Regions from separate parts of the Pseudomonas allii genome, predicted to be linked through region 1. Evidence: riboswitches for the same ligand, from Rfam matches in the RefSeq annotation. Region 1 holds a riboswitch; each other region holds the start of a gene.

What was found. A riboswitch is a leader RNA that binds a small molecule or an ion and turns the genes downstream of it on or off. The one in region 1 is predicted to bind cobalamin.
Region 2: it holds a riboswitch for cobalamin, as region 1 does, so the genes downstream of both, ACZ445_RS20585 (ABC transporter substrate-binding protein) here and ACZ445_RS12885 (CbtB domain-containing protein) in region 1, are expected to answer to the same signal.
Region 3: it holds a riboswitch for cobalamin, as region 1 does, so the genes downstream of both, cobO (cob(I)yrinic acid a,c-diamide adenosyltransferase) here and ACZ445_RS12885 (CbtB domain-containing protein) in region 1, are expected to answer to the same signal.

The regions. Positions count from the first base shown of each region.
Region 1 is NZ_AP039450.1:2,862,365-2,869,315, forward strand. Features, by position in the region: gene nfuA (Fe-S biogenesis protein NfuA) at 1-138, shown strand, start outside; gene cobM (precorrin-4 C(11)-methyltransferase) at 326-1,072, opposite strand; gene ACZ445_RS12875 (cobalamin biosynthesis protein) at 1,142-1,534, opposite strand; gene ACZ445_RS12880 (CbtA family protein) at 1,531-2,232, opposite strand; gene ACZ445_RS12885 (CbtB domain-containing protein) at 2,244-2,432, opposite strand; cobalamin riboswitch at 2,530-2,733, opposite strand; cobalamin riboswitch at 3,415-3,614, shown strand; gene cobW (cobalamin biosynthesis protein CobW) at 3,708-4,769, shown strand; gene cobN (cobaltochelatase subunit CobN) at 4,773-6,951, shown strand, end outside.
Region 2 is NZ_AP039450.1:4,508,562-4,515,512, forward strand. Features, by position in the region: gene ACZ445_RS20560 (aldehyde dehydrogenase family protein) at 1-430, shown strand, start outside; gene ACZ445_RS20565 (protealysin inhibitor emfourin) at 625-930, opposite strand; gene ACZ445_RS20570 (M4 family metallopeptidase) at 945-2,006, opposite strand; gene ACZ445_RS20575 (DNA/RNA non-specific endonuclease) at 2,137-3,063, shown strand; gene ACZ445_RS20580 (hypothetical protein) at 3,346-3,789, opposite strand; cobalamin riboswitch at 3,893-4,087, shown strand; gene ACZ445_RS20585 (ABC transporter substrate-binding protein) at 4,190-5,200, shown strand; gene ACZ445_RS20590 (FecCD family ABC transporter permease) at 5,197-6,201, shown strand; gene ACZ445_RS20595 (ABC transporter ATP-binding protein) at 6,198-6,951, shown strand, end outside.
Region 3 is NZ_AP039450.1:4,820,752-4,827,702, forward strand. Features, by position in the region: gene cbiB (adenosylcobinamide-phosphate synthase CbiB) at 1-416, opposite strand, end outside; gene bluB (5,6-dimethylbenzimidazole synthase) at 413-1,063, opposite strand; gene ACZ445_RS21980 (cobyrinate a,c-diamide synthase) at 1,060-2,367, opposite strand; gene cobO (cob(I)yrinic acid a,c-diamide adenosyltransferase) at 2,364-2,975, opposite strand; cobalamin riboswitch at 3,056-3,302, opposite strand; gene ACZ445_RS21990 (C40 family peptidase) at 3,480-4,019, opposite strand; gene ACZ445_RS21995 (C40 family peptidase) at 4,164-4,793, opposite strand; gene hda (DnaA regulatory inactivator Hda) at 5,003-5,707, opposite strand; gene ACZ445_RS22005 (AI-2E family transporter) at 5,911-6,951, opposite strand, start outside.

The sequences.
Region 1 (6,951 bases):
GGCGGCTGTCAGGGTTGTGGCCAGGCGGACGTGACCTTGCGTGAGGGTATCGAGCGCACCTTGCTCGAGCGTATTCCGGAGCTCAAGGGCGTACGTGACGTGACCGACCACACGCAGAAAGAAAACGCCTACTACTGAGTAAGGCGTTCGCTGCGGACATAAAAAACGGCGCCCCGTGAGCGCCGTTTTTTTATGCTTAAAATTCAGTGAGTTGAGCCATCCACCTAATGTTGAATGTTAAGCGAGAAAATCGAGCTGTCAGATTTTTTGTTTTGTATTAATTTATTAAAATCAAAAGGTTATGTGTTTTTTGTGATGTTGATTGTCAAGGTCGATAAAGGTGCGCATGCCCCGCTCGGTACAACGATGACTCACTGAAACTGTCACTCGCCAACACCCGACCCACCACAATCAACGCCGTGCGCCGAAACCCCTTGGCCGCTACTTTTTCGGCAATGTCGCTGAGGGTGCCGACCGCCCAATCCTGATCCGGCCACGTCGCCCGGTGCACCACGGCAATCGGACAATCCGCCCCATAGTGCGGCGCCAGTTCGGCAACGATCTTGTCCAGGTGGTTGACCCCCAGATGAATCGCCATGGTGGTGCCATGTCGTGCCAAGCTGTCGAAATCCTCACCGGCCGGCATGCTGGTTTTATCCGCATAGCGGGTCAGGATCACGCTCTGGGCGATGTCGGGCAGGGTCAGCTCGGTTTCCAACAGGGCCGCGCAAGCGGCCACCGCCGTGACGCCAGGGATGATCTGGAAGGGGACGCCCAGCTCGCGCAAATAGCGGATCTGTTCGCCAATCGCGCCATACAGGCTGGGGTCACCGGAGTGCACGCGCGCCACATCCTGGCCCTTGGCATGGGCGGCCTTGATCAAGTCGATGATCTGTTTCAGGTGCAATTCGGCGCTGTTGACCAGCGTTTCTGCCTGATGACCTTCCAGTACCGCCGCCGGCACCAGCGAGCCGGCATAGATGATCACCGGGCAACTGCGGATCAGCCGCTGGCCCTTGACGGTGATCAATTCCGGGTCGCCGGGGCCTGCGCCGATGAAGTAGACGGTCATGGGGAATCCTGATGAAAAACGGGCGAGCATGAAATCTGCTCATGATCGGAAGCGGCGATTATCGGGTTTTCAGTCGGCGCACGCCAATGCAAATGTGGCCTGGGCGGTTTTCTGGCGGGTGATCAGCAGGCGCGCAGGGGCGTTGGCGAGGTGTTCGGCCAGGGCCAGGGCGGCGCTTTCGGCGATGCCGTAACAGCCGGTGTGGGCAAAAGCCACGTCCGATTGATGGCTCAACCGGTCTGCATAAATCGCCAGTTGTTCAGCGCTGAAGCACTGCAACGGCAGATTCAGCAGCGCGGCCAAGCCCAGCAGCCCGGGTTCTTCCTGTTTGCGATCAATGCTGGCCAGCGCGCTGACGCGGTGGCGCTCGATACCGCCCTCGATGAGGGCGGCGTCAAACAGGGCCAGCAGGGTGTGAACATCACAGCCCCGCTGGCAGCCCAGGCCGACGACCAGTTTCACGCCGAGTATTGATCGTCACGGTTACGCCGGAACAGCCAGGCGCTGATCAGGCCCAAGGCCAGCCAGAACGCCACGTTGGTCAACTGCGAAGCAATCTTGAACTGCGCTTCCAGTGCTTCCGGGGCCAGCATCGAATGCACTTCCGGTTGTGGCGCGCCGATCACGTGCGGCACTACGAGGATCGCGGCGCCCAGCGCCTTGAGCAGCCAGTTGCGCCCGAACACGATCAGTGCGATACCGGCAGCGGTAGACGCGGCGGTACCGATCCACCAGATCTGCCGTTGTGCCAGGTCAGCAGCTGCGGTGCCTGGCAGTTCGGGCGGCAGACCCAGGGTTGGCGCCAATACAAAGGTCGCGTAGCCCGCCAAGCCCCAGAGCAGGCCTTGGGCGGTACGGGTCGGTGCACGCAGGGTGTACAGGCCGGCCAGCATCAACGCGAAGCCAACGGCGACCACCAGGTTGCCGCCCGTGGTGGACAGCACGCGCTGCCAGCCGTCTTGCGGCTCCCAGGCTTCGGCGTCATGGGTATGTGCAGCCGCACCTTCGGCGTGCTCGTGCACCTCGGTCGCTGCCGGGGCCTTTTCAAAGGTCTCCGCCTGCAGGATCAGCGGGGCGACCCAGAAACTTTGCAGCAAGGTCAGCAGCAGGGCAGCCAGAAGGCCGGTGAAACCTGCGGTTTGCGCAATACGCTTGATCATGTCGGCAGGTCTCAGTGGCACGGGAACGCGGCGCTGTGGCGGGTATCGTGGGCAGCGTTGTGTACTGCCTCAATGTGCGAGAAACCGGCGAAGTACACCAGGCACGCACCGAGGATCGACGCACCGATGGCGGCGGTCAGGCGTTGGCTCAGGGTAGAGGTGCTGCTGGCGGAGTGCGAAGTGCTGCTGATGATCGACATGGCGCGTCCCTTTCAGGTGTCAGGGTGAAACGAGCGCATGAAAACCCCGCGAGCCGGGCACGCAGGGCTTTGAACAGCGCCCGCCCACCGCGGGTTTGTTATCTGATTTTTTCGGGCCGGTCTCCGGGCTTGCGAGGGGCTCAATGCCTGAAAACGTCGCCTTCCCATGCCGCCTGGCACAGTGGATATGACGTTTCGCTCGCTTACCGTTGCGGGGGCAGCACCGGACTGTCATGCGTGTGCATGAGTCACCGGTTTCCCGTTTCACCCTTTGCAGGGCACCCGAAACAAGATGTGTAGGAGAGCATGGGGGTGGGAGGGGAGTCAATTGGGTATGTGGGTACATATCCGTTATTTGGGTAACGGCGGCTTATGGTTCCGCCCCTACGGCGGCCCACGTATTCAAGCCTGCGTTCGGCCTGCGTGTTTGACGGGGCGCCCCAGATCAAAAACAAGAGCGCGGCGGCCTTAGAGCCGACCGGATTGTATGGGCGGTACTCGGTCAAAGTGTGGGAGGGGGCTTGCCCCCGATGGCAGTGTGTCAGTCACTGCTGAGTTGGCTGACACACCGCCATCGGGGGCAAGCCCCCTCCCACAGTTTGATCTTCATGTATCAGTTGAAGGGTGGTTTGCTCTGGATCTGGATCTGGATCTGGATCTGGATCTGGATCTGGATCTGGCTGTGGCTGTGGCTGTGGCTCTGACTTTTGATCTGCTTTTGATTTTGATCTTAGCCGCCCCGCGCCATGGATGGCGCGGGGCGGCGGCCCCCCAAATCCCTGTCGGATTACGGGCATACCGAGCCTAAGCGAGGTGCCGAGTGTTGGAGCAAGAGCCCTTTGCTTACTTTGGGCTGGGCCGGCATTCCGGCTTTTCCAAAGTGAGCCGCCGTAAGGGCGGAACCAATATCAGCCGTTACCGCAGCAACGGATATGTACACAAGCCAACCCAACCCCATCATTGACCATCCCCCAAGCACTGCGTAGCCTTGCACCCTCGAGGTTCTTCGGCCCAGGCCGAAGCTAAGAAGGGAACGCGGTCCAAGCCGCGGCTGCCCCCGCAACTGTAAAGGGTCCAGTTGACTGCCACGCCACTGCCGACAAGGCGGGAAGGCGCAGCCAGCGCCGGTCGCAAGACCTGCAAGCCCCAAGCCAGGAGACCTGCCTCGCAACCGATTTTCTACTTCAACCGGGCGGGGTGATCCGGTGACGAAATCCGCTGCTGCGCGCCGTCGCAGCGCCAATCGTCCCATATGCCCGCCCCCAAGGGCATCCGATGAAAACACTGGCCAAACTCCCCGTCACCATCGTCACCGGCTTCCTCGGCTCGGGCAAGACCACCCTGCTGCGCCATATGCTCGACAACGCCCAGGGCCGTCGCATCGCGGTGATCGTCAATGAATTCGGCGAGCTGGGCATCGACGGTGAAATCCTCAAGCAATGCGCCATCGGTTGCACCGAAGAAGAGGCCAGCGGCCGCGTCTACGAATTGGCCAATGGCTGCCTGTGCTGCACCGTGCAGGAGGAGTTCTTCCCGGTAATGCGCGAACTGGTCGCCCGTCGCGGTGACCTTGACCATATCCTTATCGAAACCTCCGGCCTGGCGCTGCCAAAGCCGTTGGTACAAGCCTTCCAGTGGCCGGAAATCCGCAGCGCCTGCACCGTTGACGCGGTGATCACCGTGGTCGACAGCCCGGCCGTCGCCGCTGGCACCTTCGCGGCATTCCCGGACCAAGTGGACGCCCAGCGCAAGCTCGACCCCAACCTGGACCACGAATCGCCGCTGCACGAGCTGTTCGCCGACCAACTGGCCAGTGCCGACCTGGTGATCCTCAACAAGACCGACCTGATCAGCGCCGAAGACCTGGCCCGCGTGCGCCTGGAAGTCGCCGAAGAGCTGCCGCCGGCGGTGAAGATCGTCGAAGCCAGCAGCGGTCGCTTGCCCCTGGATGTACTGATCGGCCTGGGCGCCGGTTCCGAGGAGCACATCGACGGCCGCCACAGCCACCACGATCATCACCACGAAGGTGAAGACGACCACGACCACGATGCGTTCGACTCGATCTCCATCGACCTGCCGCAAGCCGACGAAGCGCTGCTGCTCGACGCTCTGACGCAACTGGTGGTGCAACACGGCATCCTGCGCGTCAAAGGTTTCGCCGCCATCCCGAACAAGCCGATGCGCCTGCTGATCCAGGGTGTGGGCACGCGGTTCGACAAGCACTTCGACCGTGCCTGGGGCGCCGACGAAGCGCGCACCACGCGCCTGGTGCTGATCGGCCAGGAACTGGACGCGGCGGGCCTCGAAGCGCAACTGCGCGCCGCGCTCAGCGTCTGACCCATGCACCTGCTCAGGACCCAGCCCGGTGGTTTCGTCTCGGACGACAATATTGCCGACCTCGGACAAACCCCCGCTGACCTGGTGATCCTGTGCAGCGGCGATTCCAGCCTGGCACTGCTGGCCGAAGCGGCCCAGCAGTTGCCCGACGACTACCCGAGCCTGCGCCTGGCCAACCCGATGCAGGTGCAGAACCATGCCTCGGTCGACCTGTACGTCGATGAAGTGCTGCGCCATGCCAAGGTCATCCTGATCTCGCTGCATGGCGGTATCGGTTACTGGCGCTACGGCATCGAGCGCCTGGTGGAACTGGCCGAGCTCGGTGTGCAACTGATCCTGGTGCCGGGGGATGATCGCCCGGACCCGGAACTCAGCGGGCTGAGCACCGTCGGTGCAGAAGAACGTGATCGGCTGTGGCACTTCCTGCGTCAGGGCGGCCTGGGCAATGCCCTGGATTTCTATCGCTGCCTGGCCAGCGCTTACCTGGGTCGCGACTATGCCTGGGGCGAGCCACACACCCTGCCACGCACGGCGATCTATCACCCGCACCATGCCAACGCCCGCCTGAACCATTGGCAGGCAGACTGGAACGCCGACTGGCCGGTGGCGGCGGTGCTGTTCTACCGCTCCCATTTGCAGGCGGCCAATACCGGTTTTATCGATGTGTTTTGCCAGCGCCTGCACGCGGCGGGCCTCAACCCGTTACCGATGGCGGTGGCCAGTTTGAAAGAACCCGGCTGCCTGGCGGTGGTCGAGGAGCTGCTGGATGAGGTCGGCGCGGCGGTGATCCTGAACACCACCGGCTTCGCCCAATCCAGCCCTGAAGCGCCGCATTTGCGCCCGTTTCGCCGCAATATCCCGGTGATCCAGGCCATCTGCGCCCAGGACAACCAGCCCGGCTGGGAAGCCAGCGAGCAGGGCCTCGGCCCCCGCGACCTGGCGATGCACATCGCGTTGCCGGAGCTGGATGGACGCATCATCAGCCGGCCCATCAGCTTCAAGGACCTGGCCTGGCGCAGCGAGCGCAGCCAGTCGGATGTGGTGTGCTACCGCGCCGCGCCCGAACGCATGGATTTTGTCGCCGAGCTGGCGCGGCGTTGGGTCGAGTTGGCGCGGGTGCCGAATGCGGATAAACGCATTGCGCTGATCCTCGCCAACTACCCGACCCGCGACGGTCGCATCGGCAACGGTGTGGGCCTGGATACGCCGGCGGCGGCGCTGAATATCCTGCGTGCCTTGCAAGCCGAAGGCTATCCGCTGCCGGACGTATTGCCCGACAGCGGCACGGCGCTGATCCATGATTTGCTCGGCGGCGTCACCAACGACCTGGACAGCCTCGACCTGCGCCCTTGCCATCAAAGCCTGGGCCTGGACGAGTACGAGACGATGTTCCAGCGCCTGCCCGAAGCCAATCGCCAGGCGGTGCTGGAACGCTGGGGCACCCCGCAAAACGATCCGATGTGCCGCGACGGCCGCCTGATGATCGCCGGCCTGCGCCTGGGCCTGACGTTTGTCGGCATCCAGCCGGCGCGGGGTTACCAGGTGGACGCCAGCGCGGTGTACCACGACCCGGACCTGGTGCCGCCCCACGCTTACCTGGCGTTCTACTTCTGGCTGCGCCACACCTACGGCGCCCACGGCGTGATCCACGTGGGCAAGCACGGCAACCTGGAGTGGCTGCCGGGCAAGGGCGTGGGCCTGTCGGAAAACTGCTGGCCCGACGCATTGCTGGGGCCGCTGCCGAATATCTACCCGTTTATCGTCAACGACCCGGGCGAGGGCGCCCAGGCCAAGCGGCGCACCCAGGCGGTGATCATCGATCACCTGATGCCGCCGCTGACCCGTGCCGAAACCTATGGCCCGCTGCGCAACCTGGAGCTGCTGGCGGACGAGTATTACGAAGCACAGTTGCTCGATCCGCGCCGTGCCCTGGAACTGCAAAAGGACATCCTCAAGCTGGTGCGCGAAACCCGCATCGACCAGGAACTTGAGCTGGAGAGCGATGCCGATGCCGCTGTGTGGCTGCCGCGCCTGGACACTTACCTGTGTGACTTGAAGGAGTCGCAGATCCGCGACGGCCTGCATATTTTTGGCGAGTCGCCCGAGGGCCGCCTGCGTATCGACACCTTGCTGGCGCTGCTGCGCATCCCGCGTGGCGATGGTCGAGGCCCGCAGTCGAGCT
Region 2 (6,951 bases), 1.6 Mb from region 1:
CGGCCAGGTCCAGGCCACCCTGGAAGAAGGTGCGACCCTGCTGCTGGGCGGCCATAAAGTACCCGGTGCCGGCAATTACTATGCGCCGACCGTACTGGCCAACGTTACCGACCAGATGACCTCGTTCAAACAGGAACTGTTCGGCCCCGTGGCCTCGATCATCACCGCCCGCGACGCCGACCATGCGGTGGCCCTGGCGAATGACAGCGAGTTCGGCCTTACCGCGAGCATCTTCACCAGCGACCCGGCGAAGGCGCGGGACATCGCCAATCAGCTGGAAACCGGCGGCATCTTCGTCAATGCCTTCAGTGTTTCAGACCCACGGGTGGCGTTTGGTGGGATCAAGAAAAGTGGCTTCGGGCGTGAGTTGTCGCACTTCGGCGTCCGCGAGTTCTGCAATGCCCAAACCGTGTGGCTGGATCGCACATAAATCAGAGCAGCGCCTGACCCGTGGCGAGCGGGCTTGCCCCGCGTTGGGCTGCGAAGCGCCCCTGATGAAGACGCATGCGCTGTATCAGGCACACCTGGGCGCCTGGTGTCGGGGCTGCTGCGCAGCCCAACGCGGGGCAAGCCCGCTCACCACAGGAGTGCGGTCGCCTGAGGAATGCGGTCGCCTGAAAGTGTTTATGCACGAATATGACGCCGCACACACTGCACCAACCCCTCCAGCGCCTGCGACTTCACTGGCGCGAGCACACAGACCGTGTGTTCGCGCTGGTCCTCCTTCACCGTCAGGGTGTAATGCACCTGGCCCGGGTTACCCGGCGCGGGTTCACTGCTTTGCGGCAGCTGAAAGAAGTCGCACGCCGCGACCAACTGCCGCAACTCCTGCTGGTCCTGCTCGGGCAGGCTGTCCAGTTCAACCGTACGCGGCTTGGCCAGGCCCGGAAAAAAAGCAGGCCCGCCGTTTTCCTTCAGCGAAATTTGCATGGTTGCTCCTCACGTCAGACCGAAATACCGACCGCCTTCCAGCCCTCCTTGACCGCCTTTTGCTCATCCTTGTTCGCGCCATACAGGCGACCGGCAACATCGTAGGTAATGCGCGCAAAGCGCAAAAACCCCGAGTTCGGCCGCAACCGCGCATCGCGCAATGCGTCGTACCAGATGCGCCCGGCACGTTCCCAGGCAAACCCGCCGATTTTCGTCGCCACCTGGTAGAACGCGTGGTTGGGGATGCCAGAATTGATATGCACCCCGCCATTGTCCTCATAGGTCTGCACAAAATCATCCATGTGCCCGGGCTGAGGGTCCTTGCCCAGCAGCTTGTCGTCAAACGCGGTGCCGGGGGCTTTCATCGAGCGCAGCGCAACGCCTTTGATCTTCTTGGTAAACAGCCCTTTGCCGATCAGCCAATCGGCGTCCTCGGCCTTTTGCTTCAACGCATACTGCTTGATCAACGAACCGAACACGTCCGACAGCGACTCGTTCAACGCACCGGACTGATTGAAATACATCAGCTTGGCCTCATCCTCGGTGACACCGTGGGCCAGTTCATGGCCAATCACGTCGAGGGCTACCGTAAAGCGGTTGAACAACTCGCCGTCCCCATCACCGAACACCATCTGGGTCGAGTTCCAGAACGCATTGTTGTAGTTCTGGCCAAAGTGCACGGTAGCGTCCAGCGCCATGCCGGCATCGTCGATGGAGTTGCGGTCGAACACCTGATCGAAAAAGTCGAAGGTGGCACCCAGCCCATCATAGGCCTCGTCCACCGCAGCGTCGCCACTGACGGGCTGGCCTTCGCCACGGATCAGTTTGCCCGGCAGGCTGTCGCTGCCCTCGGCGCTGTAGATCGAACGCCGTTTGTCGGCGCCCATGGCCAGCGCCAGGTGCGCCGGGCCCTTGGCGGGCACCGCGACCATGCGCAGCGAGCGGAAGGTGCTGTCCTTGGCGCGGGTACGCAGCGCGACATCCCGTTGCGCTTTGTCGCCGTTGCGCGCGATCTGGTCGAGCATATACGGCGGGATCAGGCAGAAAATCGGGTTGCGGTGATGGCGATCACACATGGGCTGGCTCCTTGTTGGCGTGTGCTGAACGTCCGGGTGACCGTTTGAGGATAGCCCCCAGGGGTTGGTGCGCATGATCAATTGTCATTAACCTATGTTGCAGTCGTGTTTATCCAAGGAGGACTGACCGATGCCCGCACGTAAAACCAAAATCGACCTCGCCTACCGCCCCCGGCTCGCCGACCTGCGCCCGTTGATCGCGCCGAGCCCCACGCTGCTGAAGGCCAGGGCAGCGACACCCCGCGTCACCCCGGCCAAAGACTTGAAGGACCGGCGCGGTTACGCAGATGACTTTCTTGGCAGCTTCGGGGTGCCCTGGCCCACACTGGAGGAGGCGTTGACGAGCGATGCCCAGAAGCGCCTGGACTACACGCACTTCTCCATCACGATGTCACGTGCCAAGCGCCTCGCGCTGTATGTGGGCGTCAACATCGACGGCGGCCAGCATGTGGACATCATCCGAAGCAACGACACCTGGGCCTACGATGGCCGCCTGCCGGTCGACGCCCAAGTCGGCGAAGCGCTCTACGCCAGCAATGGCCTCGATCGCGGCCACCTGGTGCGCCGCCAGGACCCCAATTGGGGCGATGTGGCGCAAACCGCCAACCTCGACACCTTCCACTTCACCAACTGCTCACCGCAGATGAGCGGGTTCAACCAGAAGACCTGGCTGGAACTCGAAGACTACATCCTCGACAACACCCAGCGCTGGAAAGCCCGGGCCACGGTGTTCAGCGGCCCGGTGTTCGCCGACGACGACCGCGTGTACCGGGGCGTGCAGATCCCCAAGGCGTTCTGGAAAGTGGTCGCCTACCTCAGCGATGACGGCAAGCCTTCGGCCAGCGCCTACATGATCGATCAGAGCCGCGAACTGGGCCAGTTGGAGCTGGTGTTCGGCCAGCTGCGCACCTACCAGCGCAGTGTGATCCAGATCGAGCGCCTGACCGGCATCCGCTTCGGCAACCTGGCCGACTACGACGGCTTCAGCAACGAAGAACGCGCCACCGGCACGCGGATTGAAGCGCTGATCCAGGGGCCTGAAGACATTCGTCTCTGACCAACGCTTCACAGGTTGATCCGCGTTGACAACCGACACTCACCACGACGCGAAGCGAGCCGCTCTTGATCTGGCTGATACGATTCCATCAAGGGTGAGCACTGCAACTGTGGCGAGCGGGCTTGTCCCGCGTTGGGTTGCGAAGCGACCCTGGAAGGAGGAATGCCGTGAGTCAGGCACTCTTCAGTCGCAGGTTTTGGGGGCTGCTGCGCAGCCCAACGCGGGACAAGCCCGCTCGCCACAGGTCCGGCGCCGTACTCAGGCGAGTCAACGGGCTAGCCATCATTGCGCATTGATGTAATGAAACTGCGCCTGCGTTTTCTCGACTGTCGCACGCACGGCGTCTTTCTGCGCCTCAGTGCCTGAGTAGTAAATCTGCATACCCTTTAAGTTTTGCCCTTCGACTGCTTTGCCGATCACCGCAACATCAACCGGCGTGCTAGCACCGATAATCAAAAAGAACACATCGCCCAAGCGTTTGGCATCGAGCAGCTCTGCCCTGAGGTGCGCGGCATTTTGCTCACCCGCCATGGAAATCGCCAGGGTATCGCCGAACATACCGCTTTTGGGGATGCTCATCGTATGCAGCCGGAGCTTGTCCGACCCAGCCGGCATCGACTTGACATAGGCGGAGGCGGCCTCATCAAGAATCTGCTTTTCAGATTTACCCTGGGTGGCACAACCGACGAGAGCGGCGGCGAGGGCGAGCGCGACGAATAATTTCACTGTCTATTCCTTATGATAAAGCGATCCATGGGCTGCGCATCATAGGAGCCCCACCTTCAAAGCGCCACCGCTGGTTTCACGGCCTCCCGCTCGACCGCGTGATCGACTACCATACCGCGCCGGTTCCCAAACGGGACTAATAGGGAATACGAGGCGCGGTACACCCGCGCCAATCGGAACTGCCCCCGCAACTGTAGGTGCTGAGCCTGCTCCTCGATGCCACTGGACCTCGTCCGGGAAGGCTGGAGCGTGGCGACGACGCATCAGTCAGGAGACCTGCCGGCCCAAGCTCAATCACTAACCGGCGGGGTGTCCGGGAAGGACATTCTTGCCTGTCGCGCCCCCGGCGCCCGAGAGTGAATTTCCGAATGGCACGTACGCTTCACTCGGAGATCGCCCCATGCTGCCACGCGTTATCGCCCTGCTTACAGGTGTTGGCTTCTGTGCCCTGGCCCACGCCGCGCCCACTCACTACCCGCTGACCGTGGAAAACTGCGGCAGCCCGATCACCTTCCCGCAAGCCCCCGCCCGCAGCGTGACCATCGGCCAGGCCGCCACCGAGATGCTCTACGCCCTGGGCGTCGGCGATAAAGTGGTGGGCACCTCGCTGTGGTTCAACAGCGTGTTGCCGCAGTACAAGGCGCAGAACGACAACATCGAGCGTTTGGCCAACAACGAGCCGAGCTTCGAAGCGGTGATCGCCAAGCGTCCGCAACTGGTGGCCGCCGAGCTGGAATGGGTGGTGGGGCCGCAAGGCGTGGTCGGCACCCGCGAGCAGTTCCATGAACTGAAGATTCCCACCTACCTGCTACCCTCCGACTGCGAAGGCAAGGACAACCTGGTGGGCGCCGATGGCACGCGGCTGGAACCGTTTCGCATCGAGACCATTTATAAAAGCATCAGCCAACTGGCGCAGATCTTCGATGTACAGGATCGCGGCCAGCAGTTGAACGATGAACTCAAGGCGCGTCTGGCCAAGTCCGTCGCCACCGTGCAGGGCAAAGGCCTCAAGCAGGCCAGCGCGCTGGTGTGGTTCTCCAGTGCCGAGATGGCCAGCGACCCGTACGTGGCTGGCCACAAGGGTATCCCCGAATTCATGCTGCAAACCCTGGGCGTTTCCAACGTGGTGCAGTCGGATGAAGAGTGGCCAGCCGTGGGTTGGGAAACCATCGCCAAGGCCAACCCGACCTTCCTCGTCATCGCCCGCATGGACCGCCGCCGCTACCCGGCCGACGACCATGAAAAGAAACTCGCCTTCCTGCGTAGCGACCCGGTCACGCGCAACATGGACGCGGTGAAAAACAACCGCATCATCATCCTCGACGCCTTGGCGTTGCAGGCCAGCATCCGCATGTTCGACGGCCTTGAACAACTGGCCACGGCCATCGACGGCTACGACCTGCCAAAATGATGCGCACCCTGCTCGCCCTGGCCCTGCTCCTGGTTGCCGTGCTCGCCGGCGTGGCCATCGGCGAAACCGCCATCTCGCCACAGGTGGTGCTCAAGGTACTCGCCAACAAACTGTGGGCCGCCGGCTACGTGCTCGACCCCATCGATGAAGGCGTGGTGTGGAATTACCGCCTCACCCGCGCCCTGGTCGCCGCCGCCTGCGGTGCCGGGCTGGCGACCTGCGGGGTGATCCTGCAATCGCTGTTGCGCAACCCGCTGGCCGATCCCTACCTGCTGGGCATCAGCGCCGGCGCTTCGACCGGTGCGGTGCTGGTGGCGTTGATGGGGGTGGGCGGCGGTTTGATTTCGTTGTCGGCGGGCGCATTTGTCGGCGCGATGGCGGCGTTTGCCCTGGTGATCCTGTTGGCACGGGCCAGCGGTTCGGCCAGCGGCACCGGGCAGATCATCCTCGCCGGCATTGCCGGCTCGCAATTGTTCAATGCGCTCACCGCGTTCCTGATCACCAAGTCGGCCAGTTCCGAACAGGCCCGCGGCATTATGTTCTGGCTGCTCGGCAACCTCAGCGGCGTGCGCTGGCCCTCGGTGTGGCTGGCGGTGCCGGTGGCGGTCGTCGGCTTGGCCGTGTGCCTGTGGCACCGCCGGGCGCTGGATGCGTTTACCTTTGGCAGCGACTCGGCGGCGTCCCTTGGCATCCCGGTGCGTCGCGTGCAGTTTGTGCTGGTGGGCTGCGCGGCGCTGGTGACGGCGGTGATGGTGTCGATTGTCGGCTCTATCGGCTTTGTCGGGCTGGTGATTCCCCATGCCGTGCGCCTGTTGCTTGGCACCGGGCATTCGCGGCTGTTGCCCGCCAGCGCGTTGGGTGGCGCGTTGTTTCTGATCGCGGCGGACGTGCTGTCGCGCACGCTGATCAAGGGCCAGGTGATTCCGGTCGGTGTGGTCACCGCGCTGGTCGGTGCGCCGGTGTTTGCGCTGATCCTGATCGGCCGGAGGAATGCGCGATGAGCGTATTGAGCTGCCGCGGGCTGGGCTTCAAGGTGCGCGAGGCCGAGTTGCTGCGGGATATTCATCTGGACGTGCAGTTGGGTGAAACCCTGGGGATTGTCGGACCGAACGGTTCCGGCAAATCCACCTTGCTCAAGCTGCTCGCCGGCTTGCGTGCTCCGGCGTGCGGCGAAGTGCTGCTGGGCGGCCAGCGCCTGGGCACGCTGTCCCGCCGCGCCATCGCCCAGCAACTGGCGGTGGTGGAGCAACAGGCCGACACCGACGACGCCATCCGCGTGTTCGACGCCGTGGCCCTGGGCCGTACGCCGTGGTTGTCGGCATTAAGCCCGTGGTCCGTTGAAGACGACGCCATCGTGAAGCAAGCCCTGCACGACGTCGACGCCATCCACCTGGGCCACCGCGCCTGGCGCAGCCTCTCGGGCGGTGAACGCCAACGCGTGCACATCGCCCGTGCATTGGCGCAACGGCCGCAGATTCTGTTGCTGGATGAGCCAACCAACCACCTGGATATCCAGCATCAGTTGGCGATCTTGAAGGGTGTGCAGGCGCTGCCCGTGACGACCTTGATTGCGTTGCATGACCTTAACCAGGCGCTGACCTGTGACCGCCTGGCGGTGCTGGATCGCGGGAGGTTGGTGGCCCTGGGCAAACCGCTGCAAGTGCTGACGCCGCAGCGCTTGCAGGAGACGTTCGGGGTGCAGGCGCATTACCTGACGGACCCGTTTGATGGGGCGCAGATCCTGCGGCTGC
Region 3 (6,951 bases), 2.0 Mb from region 1:
GATTCGGTGGCGGCACGGGCAACTTCGGTGCGGTCCAGCTCGCTGGTCTGACGGCTGACCAGATAGCTCACACGCTTGCGCGCTTCCTCCAGGTCATCACTGCGCAGGGCCTGGGCTACCGGAATCACATGCTCGCCAAGGCTGCGCATGCCGAGGGCACAGTACAGCGCCAGGGTCTCCAGCACCCAGCCGATGTACGGCGCCCACGATAAGGCCGTGGCCAGCAGCGTCAGCGGCACCACGGCGATAAACCACGCGGTCACGCCATGGCTGCGCCAGCCACGGCCACCGGTATTGAAACGCTGCTCGATGCGCCCGGCGAAATTGCCGAACGCCACCAGCGGATGCCAGCGCCTGGGTTCGCCCAGCAGCGCATCCAGCGCGACTGCAGCGACACACAGCAAGGCCACACTCATTGACTCACTCCCCAGGCATTTTCATACAACATGTCACTCAACGGCCGTGGTTCGGTCCAGCCTTCGAGCTGCAACATCGGTGCCGGATAGAACTCGGCCACCGGCCCCAGGCACAACACGGCCAGGGGTTTCGCGCCGGGCGGCAAGCCCAGCAGATCGGCCAGCGCCTGGGGCTCGAACAACGAGACCCAGCCCATGCCCAGGCCTTCGACCCGCGCCGCCAGCCACAAATTCTGGATAGCACAGGACAATGACGCCATGTCCATTTCCGGCAGGGTGCGACGCCCGAAGATGTGCCGCTCGCGATCATCCATCAACGCCGCCACCAGCACTTCGGCGCAGTCGTGAATGCCTTCGACCTTGAGCTTCATGAACTCATCGGAGCGCTCGCCCAGGGCTTCGGCGGTGCGCACGCGTTCTTCTTCCACCAGTTGCTGAATCTGCCCACGCAATGCACGGTCGCTGATGCGGATAAAGCGCCAGGGCTGCATCAGGCCGACACTGGGCGCCTGGTGTGCGGCCTGGAGCAGGCGGTGGAGCAATTCGGGGGCGACAGTACCGCCGCTGAAGTGGCGCATGTCGCGGCGTTCGGCGATGGCACGGTAGACAGCCTGGCGGTCGGCCTCGGGAAAGGCGTTGTCAGTCATAGAGCTGGATCGGGCGCAAACAATGCGGCCACCGCCTTGGGATTGGATGGGAAATAGAAATGTACGTAGGACGCCGTCATCCGCCCCTGCCGGTATACCGCCTCGGCACCGCGCCCGCCGTTGGGGCTCAGGCCACGGGCAATCGGCTGCCATTCAGTGGTGGTCAGGGAATGGTGATAGGTATGGCCACGCAGGGTGCCTTCCGGCAATTCGACGCTTTGCAGGGCCAGGGCCGCCAGTTTCTTTTGCATCACCGCGTCGCCCTGCAACAGGCCGAGCAGTCCGGCGCGGGTGCCGTCGACATCGGTCAGCGAGTCCAGCAGATAGAGCATGCCGCCACATTCGGCGAGCAAGGGTTTGCCGGCCGCGTGGTGAGCGCGAATGGCTTCGAGCATCGGGATGTTTTCCGACAGCGCCTGGTGGTGCAATTCCGGGTAACCGCCGGGCAGGTAGAGGCTGTCGGCATCGGGCAACTGGCTATCGTGAATCGGCGAGAAGAACGCCAGCTCAGCGCCCATTGCGCGCAGCAGGTCGAGACTCGCGCCGTAGGTAAAAGCGAAGGCCTCATCGCGGGCCACGGCAATGCGAACGCCCTTGAGCAAGGGCTCAGCCTCGATCACTTGCGGCGCAGCGAACGTCACTGGTGGCGGCAAGGCGACTTCGCAACTGCTGCCCAGGGCTTGGGCGGCGGCGTCCAGGCGGACGTCGAGATCATTCAGCTCGCTGGCCTGCACCAGGCCGAGGTGGCGACTAGGCAGTTCGATACCGGTCTCGCGTGACAACGCGCCATACCAGCGCAGGCCCTCGGTGAGGCTGCCTTCGAGCAGTTGCGCATGACGCAGGGTGCCGACCCGGTTGGCCAGTACGCCGGCGAATGGCAGATCCGGCTGATAGCGCGCCAGGCCCAATGCCAACGCACCGAATGTCTGCGCCATGGCTGTGCCATCGATCACCCCCAGCACCGGCACGCCGAAGTGTCGTGCCAGGTCGGCGCTGGACGGTGTGCCGTCGAACAGGCCCATCACGCCTTCGATCAGGATCAGGTCCGCCTCCCCCGCCGCTTCCCACAGCAAACGACGACTTTCCTGCTCGCCCACCATCCACATATCCAACTGATACACCGGCGCACCGCTGGCGCGCTCGTGAATCATGGGGTCGAGGAAGTCCGGGCCGCATTTGAACACGCGCACCTTGCGCCCCAGGTTGCGATGCAAACGGGCAAGCGCGGCGGTGACGGTGGTTTTGCCCTGGCCGGACGCCGGAGCGGCGATCAACACGGCTGGGCAATGACGGGGCTGATTCAAAGTTCGACGCCCTTCTGTGCCTTGATGCCGGCCTGGAACGCGTGCTTGAGCATGCCCATTTCGGTGACGGTGTCGCCCATTTCGATCAACTCGGGTTTGGCGCCACGGCCGGTGACCACCACGTGTTGCATCGGCGGACGGGCTTGCAGGTCGCTGAGGACCTGGTCCAGGTCAAGGTAGCCGTGCTTGAGCGCGATGTTCAGCTCGTCCAGCACCACCAGGCCGATAGAGGGGTCTTGCAGCAATTCGCGGGAGACCGCCCAGGCGGCTTCGGCGGCGGCGATGTCACGCTGGCGGTCCTGGGTTTCCCAGGTGAAACCTTCGCCCATCACATGGAAACGCACCTGCTCGGGGAAGCGGCGGAAGAACAATTCTTCACCGGTGCTGTTACGCCCCTTGATGAATTGCACCACGCCGCACTGCATGCCGTGGCCCATCGCTCGGGCCAACATGCCGAACGCGGAGCTGCTTTTGCCTTTGCCGTTGCCGGTCAGCACCAGCAACAGACCGCATTCGTTGGGGGAGTTGGCGATGCGCTCGTCGATCACGGCTTTTTTGCGCAGCATGCGCGCCAGGTGGCGTTCGTCGCGGTCGGGGGAATCGGTCATGGCAGCTCTCCGTTGGGGCTGGACAAAAACGGCGGGCAGGGAAAAAGAAAAAACAGACAGCCAAGCATCGCCCACCGTGATGCTGTTGGATGTTGCAGGCCGGTCTCCGGGCTCATGAGTGGCGTGCTGCTTGAAGGCAGGCCAACGCTGCGCCTTCCCATATCGCAGGCGATACAGTGGCAAAAGGCAGCGTCTTGACTCATTTACCGTTGCGGGGGCAGCGCCGGAATCGCGGCGGCACTGTGTAGAAGTGCGCTCACTCACCGGCTTCCCTGTTTCACTCCATCGACCCGTGGGTCACAGAGCACCTGGAACAAGCGGCGAAGGGTAGTAGGTTGGGGGTGGAGCGTCAATTAAAGCAACTGCCTCACCTGTACTTGAAGCTGCCACAAAACAACTGTGGGAGGGGGCTGCCCCGATGGCGGTGGATCAGCCCATTGATCGTTAGCTGACACACTGCTATCGGGGGCAAGCTCCCTCCCACATTTTGATTCGAGTCTGGCGCTAAGGATTGCGTGCCAGGTTACCCGGCAACACGCGCTTGGCGCTCAGGTAGGCATTCTGCCAATAGGCCTTGGACAACGTATCCAGCTTCACGGTGCCGCCGGTTTGCGGCGCATGCACAAAGCGGCCTTCACCCACGTAGATCCCGGCGTGGCTGACCTGGGAACCGCCACCGGTGGCGAAGAACAGCAAGTCGCCGGTCTGCAGGTTCTGCTCGCTGACATCCTGGGCGCGCATCACGATCAGTTCACGGGTGGTACGCGGCAGGGAGATACCAGCGGCATCGCGGAAGACAAACCCGATCAGGCCACTGCAATCAAACCCGGAGTCCGGCGTGTTGCCGCCCCAACGGTAAGGCGTGCCGACCAGGCCCAGCGCACGGAAGAGTACGTCTTCGGCTGCGGGCGAGAAATTCTGGGTGGAATAGTTGAACACCGGCTTGGGCTTCACCGCTACGGGAGCGGGCGGCGGCGGGCGGCTTGCGCAGGCGCTGAGGAGCGCGGCGCAAACAATGAGAATAAGGCGGGCCGAGGTCGACATGTGCAGAACAATCCTGGTCTGGATGCGGCTTTCGCTGCCGAACGCTGAAAACCAGAACGCGCAAGCAAAGCTCGCGCGAACGGATTACAACAATGTCCAGGGATTCTAGCGCTTACACGTCAAACTTCAAGTATCACTTTAAGTTTACTTGCTAGCGGTAACCGTCGTCGGGGCCATGGCGAGTGCGCGCTTGGCTTCGATGAAGGTTTTGCTCCAGTAGCTGTCACCCAGGTTATCGACCCGGACACCGCCACTGCGACGGCTGCTGGAGTGGATAAACTGGTTATCGCCCAGGTAGATACCGGCGTGGCTGACACGACCACGGCCTGCCGTACTGAAGAAAAGCAGATCACCAGGCTTGAGGTTGTTGCGTGCGACTAACGGTGCATTCACGTTGATCATTTCACGGGTGGAGCGCGGCAGGTTCATGCCGGCTTCTTCGCGAAACAGATAGCCGATGAAACCGCTGCAGTCGAAACCGGCTTCAGAGGTGCCACCGAAACGGTAACGGGTACCGATCAGGGACATGCCGCGTTCGAGGATGCTGTCGGCCAGGACTGGAAGCTGGTAAGGCTTGTTGCCGGCGAAGTCGGCCAGTTCCTTTTCCGTTGCGACTTCTTCCTCATAAACAGAGGAAGATTGTGCAGCAACGAATTTTGCCTGATTTTGAACCTGTGGTTTCTGCTGATCTGCCACCTGCTGAGGGTGGGAGGCGCAACCAAACAACAGGGTAACGAGTGCGAGGGGCACGAGGGGTGCGAAGCGATTTAGCATGGGCACGACCGTGGCTGATATGTAAAGAAGTCGAGACTATGCCTTCTATCACATCGATTTGCAAATTCAATCGTGATCTATGTGACTTCGCAATTGGACTATGACATCTAAGCCGTAATTCCATTTATCGATTCGAAGGCGAAGCCAAACGGGCTGAAGCGCAGGTTTTCTGGCGCCCGTAAAATGACGAACCGCGTAAATTCAACGAGTTACCAGCCTAGCGTCTCTTTGAGAAATGGGATCGTCAATTTTCGTTGAGCCTGCAAGGACGCCTGGTCAAGCTGTTCGAGCAAATCGAACAATGCGCTCATGCTGCGGGTACCTCGAGTAAGGATAAAGTGCCCGACTTCATCGGTGAGGTGAAGGCCGCGACGGGATGCGCGCAGTTGCAGGGCACGCAATTTGTCTTCGTCGGACAGCGGACGCATCTGGAAGATCAGCGCCAGGGTCATGCGCGACTTGAGGTCGGCCAGCTTGATCGGCAACTCGCGGGGCGAAGTCGACGCGGCAATCAGCAGGCGCCGACCGCTGTCACGCAAGCGGTTAAACAGGTGAAACAGCGCTTCTTCCCAATCCGCCTTGCCGGCGATCGCTTGCAGATCGTCGAGGCACACCAACTCGTATTGCTCAAGATGGTCGAAGATGCCGATACCGCGGTCCATCAACTCAGCCAACGGCAGGTACACCGCCGGTTCGCCCATCTGCTCGAACCGCAGGCACGCAGCCTGCAACAGGTGGGTACGCCCTACGCCGTGCTTGCCCCACAGGTAGATCAGGCTTTCGGTCCACCCGGCGTCGGCTTCGCAGAGCCGCTCGACATAGCCGAGTGCAGCGGCATTGGCGCCTGGGTAGTAGTTGATGAAGGTGGCGTCGTCACGCAGACGCACACCCAAGGGCAGCTGAATCGGTTTCATGCTGACTGAACGGCTCCAAACGAACCGTTAGTGGCCTCTGTGTAAAGTTTGCAAAGTTTATACCCGTGACGCCGGGCGCACAATGCAACAGACCCCAAGCAAAATCAAAGGTTTGCGTTAACTTGTTGGATTTGTGCAGATTGTTTGACGGCCCGCCTCCAGAAATGACAAACCCGGCCTGAGCCGGGTTTGTGAAGAATCGGTTACAGATCGGGGTCTTCAACCCCCGTATACGCATCCGAATCCTTGTACAGATCGTGCACATGGCGCACCAGTACCATGATCACCGCCGCCACTGGCAACGCCAGCAGGATGCCAGTGAAGCCAAACAGCTCACCGCCCGCCAGGATCGCAAAGATCACCGCCACCGGGTGCAGGCCAATCCGATCCCCGACCAACAACGGTGTAAGCACCATGCCTTCCAACGCCTGGCCGACCATGAATACGGCCACGATCCCCAGCATCGGGTAAAGGTCACCGCCAAACTGGAACAAGCCCGCGACCAGCGCCGCGCCGATCCCAATCACAAAGCCCATATAAGGCACGATCGCGGCAAGGCCGGCAATCAGGCCGATCAACAGGCCCAGCTCCAGGCCTATAGCCATCAGGCCGGCCGCGTAGATGATCCCCAGGGCCAGCATCACCAGCAACTGCCCGCGTACGAAGGCGCCAAGCACCTCATGGCACTCTTCGGCCAGCGAGACGATGCGCTCCTCACGGTTGCGTGGCAGCAGGCTGCGGATCTTGGCCATCATGATGTCCCAATCACGCAGCAGGTAGAACGCCACCACCGGAATCAGCACCAGGTTGGTCAGCCAGCCGATCAACGCCAGGCTGGACGCAGTCGCCTGGCTGAGGATGACCCCGACGATGTCAGTGGTCTGGCCCATATGCTCGCTGATGGCCGCCTTGACCTTGTCGAACTTCCAGAAACCATCCGCCAGCCCCAGCTTGGCCTGGGCCCATGGCATCGCCGTGTGCTGCAGCCAGTCGAGCATCTGCGGCGCCAGCTCATACAAGCGGAACAACTGCTTGGCCAGCATCGGCACCAGGACCAGCACCAACGCCGTGATGATCAGGGTAAACAGGGCGAACACCGCCACCACGCCCCAGGTCCGCGACAACCCGGCCTTCTCCAAGCGATCCACCACCGGATCGAACAGGTAAGCCAGCAGCAACGCGACCAGGAACGGCGTCAGGATCGAATGCAGCAGGAACACAAAAACGCACAGCAGGACAAACCC